One region of the Nonomuraea sp. C10 genome, then DNA from elsewhere that is predicted to be linked to it. Evidence: predicted binding sites of a transcription regulator. Region 1 holds the regulator's gene; each other region holds the start of a gene.

Evidence for each region. Region 1 encodes LexA, which represses DNA repair genes until DNA is damaged. Its sites were predicted from a motif close to TCGAACANNTGTTCGA; they were not measured.
Region 2: the regulator LexA is predicted to act here: its motif matches at 1,681-1,696, upstream of FR742_RS10120 (alpha-ketoglutarate-dependent dioxygenase AlkB).
Region 3: the regulator LexA is predicted to act here: its motif matches at 1,710-1,725, upstream of FR742_RS22305 (SAV_6107 family HEPN domain-containing protein).

Annotation. Positions count from the first base shown of each region.
Region 1 covers NZ_VPFF01000001.1:1,482,982-1,486,253, reverse strand. The annotation lists gene lexA (transcriptional repressor LexA) at 897-1,604, shown strand; gene FR742_RS06740 (DoxX family protein) at 1,853-2,260, shown strand; gene FR742_RS06735 (MalY/PatB family protein) at 2,295-3,272, shown strand, end outside.
Region 2 covers NZ_VPFF01000001.1:2,256,973-2,260,244, forward strand. The annotation lists gene FR742_RS10110 (MFS transporter) at 1-797, opposite strand, end outside; gene FR742_RS10115 (VOC family protein) at 822-1,580, opposite strand; gene FR742_RS10120 (alpha-ketoglutarate-dependent dioxygenase AlkB) at 1,719-2,348, shown strand; gene FR742_RS10125 (heparinase II/III family protein) at 2,431-3,272, opposite strand, start outside.
Region 3 covers NZ_VPFF01000001.1:4,851,193-4,854,464, forward strand. The annotation lists gene FR742_RS22300 (hypothetical protein) at 1-260, opposite strand, end outside; gene FR742_RS22305 (SAV_6107 family HEPN domain-containing protein) at 1,000-1,446, opposite strand; gene FR742_RS22310 (SdpI family protein) at 2,321-2,704, shown strand; gene FR742_RS22315 (trans-aconitate 2-methyltransferase) at 2,863-3,272, shown strand, end outside.

The DNA of each region.
Region 1 (3,272 bases):
TTGACAACCTGACCGACTCCCGGCGCGCGCCCTCCCGTACGGACAGGCCCACCGTTGACGACCTGGCCGGCTCCGGGCACGCGCTCACCCGCCGCCCGGCGCCTGCCATTGACGGCCTGGCCAACTCCCGGCCCACGCTCTCCCCCTCGAACGGACCCGCCGTTCACGACCTGACCGGGTCCAGGCGCACACTCTTCCGTACGGACGGACCCGCCATTGACGACGCCTCCCGGCGCACGCTCGCCCGCCGCCTGGCGCCCGCCGTTGACGATCTGACCGGCTCCGGGCGCTCGTTCTCCCTCTCGGACGGACCCGCCGTTGACGGCCTGGCCGGCTCCGGGGGCGCGCTCTCCCCCTCGGACGGGTCCACCGTCGCTTCGCCCCCACCTGCCAGGGCCGGCGTCCGAGTCGGGGCGGGCTGGGGGGACGAGGTACAGGTGGGGGCGCTTGCCGTCGGCGGCCCATCGCGATCGAGGGCCCGCTCCGCCGTCGTTATTCCGCCTGGGCGCTTCGGGGCGAGGGTGGCGTCCCTGAGGGCTCCCCTCCTGGGTGGCGTCGACGATGAGGGTGAGGCGCTTGCCGTGGTCGCCGGTCGGATCCGCCATCAGAGCATCCCGTGGATGCGCGCTGCGCGGTGGCTCCGTCTGGTCGTTCGCATGATGGACCTCCCGCCGTCGTGGCCCCCGGAAACGGCCGTAGAAAGATCGGCAAATCGAACACGGTGTCGATCGAACTCCCGTACGATGTTCTACACCACACTGCCGACATTTTCGAGGAAGACTCGAACAACTGTTTGAAGATGATCTTCAACAGAGATACGGTCGCTGTGTGCGACATCAGGACCACGGACCGGGAGCCTCGCCCGCGGGGCGGGTTGCCGGGCGAGGAGGAGAGGCATGAGCGAGCGGGATGACGCCAATGGGGTCAGTGACCTCGCGGTGCGAAGGCGTGACTCACTGGGGCTGACCCCCAGGCAACGCAAGATCCTCGAGGTGATCCGCGACTCGGTGCAGCAGCGCGGCTATCCGCCGTCCATGCGCGAGATCGGCGAGGCCGTCCAGTTGACCAGCACGTCCAGCGTGTCGCACCAGTTGACGGCTTTGCAGCGCAAGGGCTATCTGCGGCGAGACCCCCACCGCCCGCGCGCGCTGGAGGTGCGGCTGCCGGGTGAGCCGGTGCTGTGGGTCGACCCCGACACCGCCACCGACGACGCCCCCGTCAACAGGCCCACCGCCGCCTACGTCCCGCTGGTCGGCCGCATCGCCGCCGGTGGCCCGATTCTGGCCGAGGAGAGCGTCGAGGACGTCTTCGCGCTTCCCAAGCAGCTGGTCGGCGAGGGCACGCTCTTCCTCCTGCAGGTCACCGGTGACTCGATGATCGACGCCGCGATCGCCGACGGCGACTGGGTCGTGGTCCGGCAGCAGCCGGTCGCCGAGAGCGGCGACATCGTGGCCGCGATGATCGAGGGCGAGGCGACGGTCAAGACCTTCAAGCGCAAGGACGGCCACGTCTGGCTGGTGCCGCACAACGACAACTACGAGCCCATCCCCGGCGACGAGGCCAGCGTCCTGGGCAAGGTCGTGGCGGTCCTGCGCCGCCTCTGACCCCTCGCCGTGTGAGACGCGGTGCGGCCGTCCCGCACCGCGCTCCTCACCGGCTCTCGCCCACCAGCCCGCCGATGGCCGCCGTCCTCCTCTCCACGCGCGTCCTGTCCGGCGGGCGCCTCTCCGGCTGCCCGGGTTCCATGGTTCCGTCGCACACGGCGCGTCTCCGGGCAAGTGCACCTACCTCCACCCTTGTCCGGTAACCAGCCGCATTCCGGCGGTTGATCGCAGTCCATAATCTCGGCGGCATGGAGAAGATCGAGACGAGGCCGAGTGCCGGGCGGCGGCTGGCCGGGGCCGGCCTGTGGGTGCTCCAGGTGGTCATGGCGGGCATGCTGCTGATGGCGGCGATGGGCAAGTTCACCGGGGCTGAGCCGTCGGTGTCCACGTTCGAGGCGATCGGATGGGGCGACTGGTTCCGCTACCTGGTCGCGGTGCTGGAGGTCGCGATGGCGGTGTGCCTGCTGGCGCCCCCGGTGGCCGGAGCGGCCGCGCTGGCGGGCGCCGGGCTGATGGCCGGTGCGGTGCTGACCGAGGCGTTCGTGAGCGGCGGGCCTGTGGCGCTGCCGCTGGTCCTGCTCGTGGTGAGCGGGCTGATCGCGTGGGGGCGGCGTGATCGTACGGACCGGCTGTGGCGGTCGCTGGCCGGCGGCTGATCCGTACGAAGGCCGACATTCCTAGAATGTCTGGGTGAGCGACACATTCGTGGGCGAAGCGTTCAAAGCACGCAACGACGGGCTCAAGTGGGCGAAGGCCGACCCGGGGGTCATCCCCGCGTGGGTGGCCGACATGGACCTGCCGTCCGCTCCCGAGGTGGTCGAGGCGCTGCGCCGCCGGGCGGAAGGCGACCTCGGCTATCCCTCGTGGCTCGACAGCCCCCAGAGCGGGCCGCTCGCCGAGGCGTTCGCGGAGCGGATGGCCGCCCGATACGGGTGGGAGCCCGATCCGGGCCTGGTCCGCTCCTACTCCGACATCAACCAGGCCCTGCAGGTGCTGCTGCACGTGTGGACGGCCCCGGGAGACGGGGTGGCGCTGCACACCCCGGCCTATCACCCGTTCCTCGGCACGCTGGAGACCATGGACCGGCCGCTGCGCCCCATCCGGCTCGTGCCGGACGGCGACTCGTGGCGCGCCGAGATCCCCGACCTGTCCGGGTGCAAGGTGCTGCTGCTGGTCAACCCGCAGAACCCGACCGGCCGCGTCTTCACCAGGGCCGAGCTGGAGGAGCTCGCCGAGCTGGCCGAACGGCACGATCTGCTGGTCATCTCCGACGAGATCCACGCGGACCTGGTGTACGAGCCGAACCGGCACATCCCGTTCGGCACGATCCTGCCTCACCGGACGGTCACCCTGACCTCGGCCACCAAGGCGTTCAACCTGGGCGGGATCCGCTGCTCGGTGGCGCACCTCGGCTCCCCCGGGCTGCGCGGGGCGCTGGACGCCCAGCCGCCGTTCCTCTTCGGCTCGGCGAACGTGTTCGGCGTGGAGGCGACCGTGGCCGCCTGGCGGCACGGTGACGCCTGGCTGGCGGACACGGTCGCGCTGCTCGACCGGAACCGGCGCGCCATCGCCGAACACCTGCCCGAGGGCGTCACGTACCGTGTGCCGGAGGCCACCTACCTGGCGTGGCTCGACTACGGCCGTCCCGGGGTGGCGGAGCAGCTGGAG
Region 2 (3,272 bases), 770 kb from region 1:
ACCCCCGCCCGCGCGATCACGGCGTTGGCCGCCAGGGCCGCTCCCGCCGTCACCGCCAGCAGGAGCGCCCCGTACCCGGCGTCGCCCGCGAGCCGCAGGCCCAGCAGCGGCGCGGCCACGATCAGCATGGCCAGACCCGCCATCGACACCATGGACGTCACGGTCGCCCGCCGAAGCGCCCGGTTCCCCGCGATGGCGCGGAACCCGGCCGCGAGCTCCTCCCGGACCGCCCCCGGCTTCCCGAGCCTCTCCTCCCGCGCCGGCAGCACCCGGGCCGCGGGCAGGGCCGCCACCAGCAGCACCACGCCGGCCACGACGGCCGCCTCTCCTCCCGCGGCGGTCGCGATCACCCCCACCAGCGCAGGCCCGGCCAGCGCGGCCACGTTGTAGCTCATCGCGTCCAGCGCGTTCGCCCGCGGCAGCCTCCCGGCCCCGACGACCAACGGCAGCTGCGCCGTCCACCCACCGTTCAGCGAAGGCCCCAGCAACCCCGTCAGCACCGCCACCCCGATCAGCGCCGCGTCCGGCAGCCGCCCCAGCCCGGCCAGCACCACGAGCAGCCCCGCGCCGTAACCCACCAGGCACCACCCGAGCACCCGCCCCGGCCTGCGGGTACGGTCGAGCACCACGCCCAGCAGCGGCCCCCCGGCCGCCGCCGACACGGTCAGCCCCGCCAGCAGCGACGACGCCAGCACCGGCGACCCGGTGACAGCCAGCCCGGCGACCAGCAGCGCGGGCCCGGACATCTCGTCGCCGGTACGGGAGGCGAGGGCGCCGAGCATGTAACGTGTCAACACTCAGGAGACGTTACACCGGCGCGCTCAGGCCGTGCTGGTGATCACCGCGAACCGCGCCCCGTGCGGATCGGACAGGTAGGCGATCCGCCCCACCCCCGGCACGTCGTCCACCGGCGTGCGCACCGTGCCGCCGAGCTCCTGGCACCTGGCCACCACCCCGTCGCAGTCGGGCACCTCGAAGAACGGCACCCAGTGGGCCCGGTCACCCGGCGGCAGCCCCACCAGCCCCGCCATCGACGAGTCGGCGCCGCCCTCGGCCGGCGAGACCACCGGGTAGGTCAGATCTCCCATGTCGACGTCGTCGAACCGCCAGCCGAACACCGACCGGTAGAAGCCGCGGATGCCGTCGGTGTCGGGCACGAACAGCTCGGCCCAGGCGAACGACCCCGGATCGGTCACCACGTCGAGACCGCGCGTGCCACCCGGCTGCCAGGCCGCGAACTCCGCCCCCGCGGGGTCGGTGAACTGCGCCATCCGCCCCTGCCCCTCGATGTCGAACGGCTGGGCGCGGACCAGCCCACCGGCCAGCTCGACCGCCTTGGCGGTGGCGTCGCAGTCAGGCGTCTGGAAGTACACCATCCAGGACGCGGCGGCCCCTTCCTCCATCACCGACCCGGCCGCGGCGACCGTCTTGCCGTCGGCCTGCCAGAAGCCGTATCCCTCCATCGCCGGCTGGAACCGCCAGCCGAACAGGTCGCTGTAGAAGCCGGCGGTCGCCTCGATGTCGGGGCTGCCGACATCGACCCAGCACGGGCTGCCCGGCAGGAACTCAGTGGTGAGCATGACGTGCTCCTCGATCGGATGTGGCGGCCCCGCTGCGGCCCGGGACGACGCCACGCGATTCTTCTCGTCCTTCATGCCCCGCCCGCGGGATCCGGCACAGTCGAAAACATGTTTGAACGATCACCTACACTCGGTGGTATGGCGGCTGTTTACCAAGCATCTCTGCTGAGCCTGAACGAGGAACTCGCCGTGGGGCCGCTCGGCTCGACGGTCCGCCGCGTCCCTCTCGACCGGGGCGCCTGGGTCGACGTGCGGCCGGGCTGGCTGTCGGGAGCCGACGAGCTGTTCGAGCGGCTGGCCGAGTCGGTGCCGTGGCGGGCCGAGCGGCGCAAGATGTACGACCGCGTCGTCGACGTGCCGCGGCTGCTGAAGTTCTACGACGAGGGCGAGACGCTGCCGCACCCGGTGCTCGCCGACGCCAGGCGCGTCCTCGACGAGCACTACCGCGAGGAGCTGGGCGAGCCGTTCGCCACGGCCGGCCTGTGCTACTACCGCGACGGCCGCGACAGCGTGGCCTGGCACGGCGACACCATCGGCCGCGGCGCCGCCCACGACACGATGGTGGCGATCCTGTCCGTGGGCTACGCGCGCCCCCTGCTGCTCCGCCCGCGCGGCGGCGGCTCGTCACTCCGCTACGACCTGGGTCACGGCGACCTCATCGTGATGGGCGGCAGCTGCCAGCGCACGTGGGAACACGCCGTCCCCAAGACCACCCGCCCGGCGGGCCCGCGCATCAGCATCCAGTTCCGCCCCCGCGGCGTCCGCTGACGGCCCGGGTCACCGGCCCGCGTGAGCCGCGCGGCCGCGGCCCACTCGCCCGCCATGAGGGCATGCCCGGCCGAACCCGTCGTCACGCGACGGCCGCCGCGTAGATGAGTGCGCCGTCGCGGGTGAAGGGCACCTGCGTGCCGTTGAGGACCACTTCGGTGGCGTGCGATGCGTCGATCGCGATGGCTCGCGCCCGGTCGGTGCTCGCGGTCAGGCCCGTGCCGTCGATGCGGACGGTTCCGTCCGCGCTGATGCGCACGGCGAGGTCGGCCACTTCGGCCGGGGACTCGACCAGGGTCTGGCCGTCACGTTCGACGGATGTGCCGTGGACCATGACGATGGTCCGGCCGGTGGCGCCGTTCTCCGTGTAGAACATCTTCCCGTCGTAGGTGTAGGGCCCGAACGAGCGCGAGGGCTGGCTGGACCACGACTTGTAGTAGACCGCGTCGCCGCGCGCGCCGAGGTCCAGGCTCAGCGCGGTCGCCCGGTACGGCGAGGTGCCGCTGACCGGGAGCCGCTCCACCGCCGCCGCCGGGTCCGCCGCTCCTCTGGAGGGCAGCAGGAGGGTGTCGAAGGTCGTCCCGCCCTCGGCCGTCTTGACGTACGACGCGTACTTGGCGTTCTCCACCCGGTACATGTACGGCGCGTGGTGGCCGTCCCGCAGCGAGGCGCTGATCTGGCCCGGGTCGGCGGGTAGGACGCTGATGTTCGGACCCGTGCCGTCGAAGGCCGTGGTCGCGACCTTCGATCCGGATCGGAGAGCGGGGCCGGCCTCCGCGCCGAAGTGCCAGTTCTGCTCGTAGCGGTGTGCCGCGCCGTCGGTGGGCTTCAGCCGGTCGGAGACGAGCCAGAGGCCCGAGTGCAGGGCCAGGACGGATCGCTCGTGGCGCGCGCCGCCGGAGGCTTCGGTGTGGGCGCCGATCC
Region 3 (3,272 bases), 3.4 Mb from region 1:
CCCCACACCGGGCTCATCCTCATGGCGCGGTACAGCACCGACCCGAAGTAGCGGGTGTTGTACCGATAGCCGGACTCCAACTGCCCCATCACGGCCCAGCGGACCTTGTTCCTGCCCAGGTCCACGAACCAGTGACCAGCAGTGATCTTGTACGTGCACACGACGGGCTCCGCCGCCGACGCGGCGCCCGGGAACACCGCTCCGGCCACCAGGACGGTGGCCGCCACAGCGGTGGCGAACCCGGCTCTGCGCTTTCCCATGCTGTCTCCCTGCTCATGACCGCCGATGCTTCCGGCGGCGCGGCTCCCCTTTCGAAGCCGACACGGCAACCAGGGCCGCCCTCGTCACAGCTTCGCCGCGACATCGGCTCGACGCCGGCGCAGAGCAGAATGAGGCACCACACGCCTCTGACCTCGGCGAGCGCCTGACAGGAGCCGCCCATCTGGGGTGTCTTCGTCGGGCTTGCCCGTCCCGGGCTCAAGCGTCGACCCACGAGCGTCGCGACGCGGGGACGCCTCACGGGCGTCGGCTCACGGGCGTCGGCAGGCGTCAGCTCGCGGGCAGACGGCAGGCGTCAGCTCACGTGCGCGGCTCGCGGGCAGACGGCAGGCGCTACCCCCTCAACACGCGCGCTACGACCGCCCTCGTCCGCCCCTACGGGATGCGCCGGGTCGTCCGGACGGCGGAGGAGGCGGGTTTCGCCGCCATCGGGTGTATCGAGCAGCTCGCGTGCGCAGCGCAGGGCACCGGGGCGTTTCAGCTCAACGGGCGTCCGCGGGACGCAGACTGCGGGCGTCTGCGGGACGCGGGACTGCGGGCTCGGGACCCGCAGCAGACCGGCTGCGGCTCGGCAAGGCGAGCAACGTGCCGGAAAGAGCGGCGGACATCCCACCGGCGCGGTGACCGCCGGAACGGCCGGCGCCTGGCCCCGTTACGTCTCCTCCTGCGAGGGCGTGGACGGCAGGGAGACCGGGGCGCTCGTAGGGGGTGGGTGGGATGTCAACCCGCCAGGGGCACGTCCACGGGGAGCTGGGGCTGGGCAGGGACGCCCAGGATGTCCTCGACCGTGCAGACGAAGGTCTCGGCCTCCGCCAGGAGCTCGTCGGCGTCCGCGGCGCTGACGCCGCGCACCAGGCCGGCCTCGGCGGCGGCCCGCTTGGCCGCGCTGGCCGCGAAGTAGGCCGCCCACTCGGCGAGCGACGGCTCGGTCTCGGGAAGCAGCTCCCATGCGCTCCGCAGGCGGCGCCTGCGACCCTGGGTGGGCTGCGGGCGGGCGGCCAGGATCGCCGCGGCGGCGCGCAGGGCGGCCAGGTGGGCCGACACATAGCGCGATGCCGGGGAGCGAGCCGTCGCCGCCTCCGCCAGGCAGGAACGTGAATCCGTCAGGTGAGCCCGAACCGCAGGCGATAGCCGGGGCCCGGGCGTTTCTCTGGGCCGTGGTGCCATGTCGTTCGCCTCCTAGAGTCGTGGCGACTCCCGGCGTGTCCGCCGTTGAGGTCAACGATCGCAGACCCCACCGACATTTCCGCCGGGCCGGCCGGACGAGGAGCTTCCCCTCTCCCCGTCCGGCCAGGACGCGCCCACTCGTCTCCGCCGACGACGAGGACGCGCCCTTCGCCCTCGGAGCCTGACCGCGGGTCCGCGCTGGGGGAGCGCATGGCCCGCGACCAGGTCCTTCCGACGTGAGCCGCGAGCCTCACGTCACATGGTCGAACATAATTTCGATCACGCGCGGTGTCAACCGCTTCCACGAACACAGGTTCGATGACCATGACGGTGTCACCGGCGGGCTGCAACGCCCCTCACCTCACCTGCGAACGCTCCTTAACCCCCGCACCTCCGACGAATCCGGGGTTTCCGACCCGCCGCCGTCCCCAAGAGCAGCCCCCGGACGCGGACGGCATACCACGGGCACTCTCAGGAGAGCCCAGGCCGTCATGAGCGCTCTGAGGAGACGGTGCACCACAGGACACCCCTCTCAGGGAGCTGACGCTCTTATGAGCGTCCCCGGGGAGACGACGTGCTCCAGGGAGTGCCGACGCTGTCACGAGCGCCTCTGGGGAGACGACATGCCACAGGGCGTTCTCAAGGGAAACTTCGAGACCTGCACTACGGAGATGGCGTGGCCTTGCGCACTACGGAGAGGGCGGGATGTTCAGGCAGGTGTGCGGGGGTGGATGGGGTGGTGCTTCCGAGCGGGAGGAGCCGACTCAGCGCCGTTTCACGAGCAGAGAGAGCCCGCTCCGGCAGCGTCTCACGAGCGGAGAGAGCCCGCTCCGGCGGCGTTCCCGAGATCGCGGGTCATGGTTACGATGGCGGGATGGGGCCCATCCTGATCAACGCCATCCTCACCGCTCCCGCCCTGGCGCTCCTCCTCATCCCGTTCCATGACGAATCCGGTGCCGTCGACAGCCGCAACGGCCTGGCCGGGTTGCGCACTCGGGAGACGCTCGCCTCACGCGAGGCATGGGACGCGGCGCACACCTGGGCCAAGGTCCCGATGCGCATGCTGGCCGCCGCCATGGCAGGGGTGCTGGTGGTGTCAGCCGCCGCCGAGCTGGCGGTCGGGCTGCCGGAGGGTGTCCAGGTGGCCACGATCCTGGCGCAGGCCGGGCTGCTCACAGGCGGACTGGGCCTGATCGGCTGGCGCGCTCACCGCGTGGCCGCACGCGTGAACCGCGAACTCGCAGGCCGGCCCGCATGAGCGGCCGAGCCGGCACAGCCCCGGCACTCCTCCCACAACGACTCCCCGGCCCCTCAGAACACCGCCTCGGCCAGGCGCAAGGCGGTCGCGGACGACGGAAGACCGTCGAGGCCGGAACGCGGGAGGGCGGTGGGTCGTTCGGGTGGGTGGCGCGGCCCGTGGCGTTGGTCGCCGGGGCGGCCGCCGCCGTCGGGTTCGCGTGGGAGGCGCAACTGCCGCTGGGCGAAGACGTCCTGCACGTGGGCGGCCCGGTCGTCCTGCGGGGCCTGCGGCAGAAGCTGGCGCGGCTGGTGTACGACGGCCGGTACGGGGTGAACACGGCGGATTTCGCCGACCTGAGCGAGTTCGGTCTCGATCACCCGGAACGGGTCTACTACTCCCCCGCCCACTGGGGCACGCTGCGCCGGGCGCTGCCCGTGAGCGACGTGAGCGAGCACGACGTGTTCCTCGATCTCGGCGCGGGCAAGGGCCGGATGGCGCTGGAGGCCGCCAGCCGCTACCCGTTCGGACGGGTGATCGGGGTGGAGCTGTCGCCCGAGCTGACGGAGATCGCGCGGTCCAACCTGGC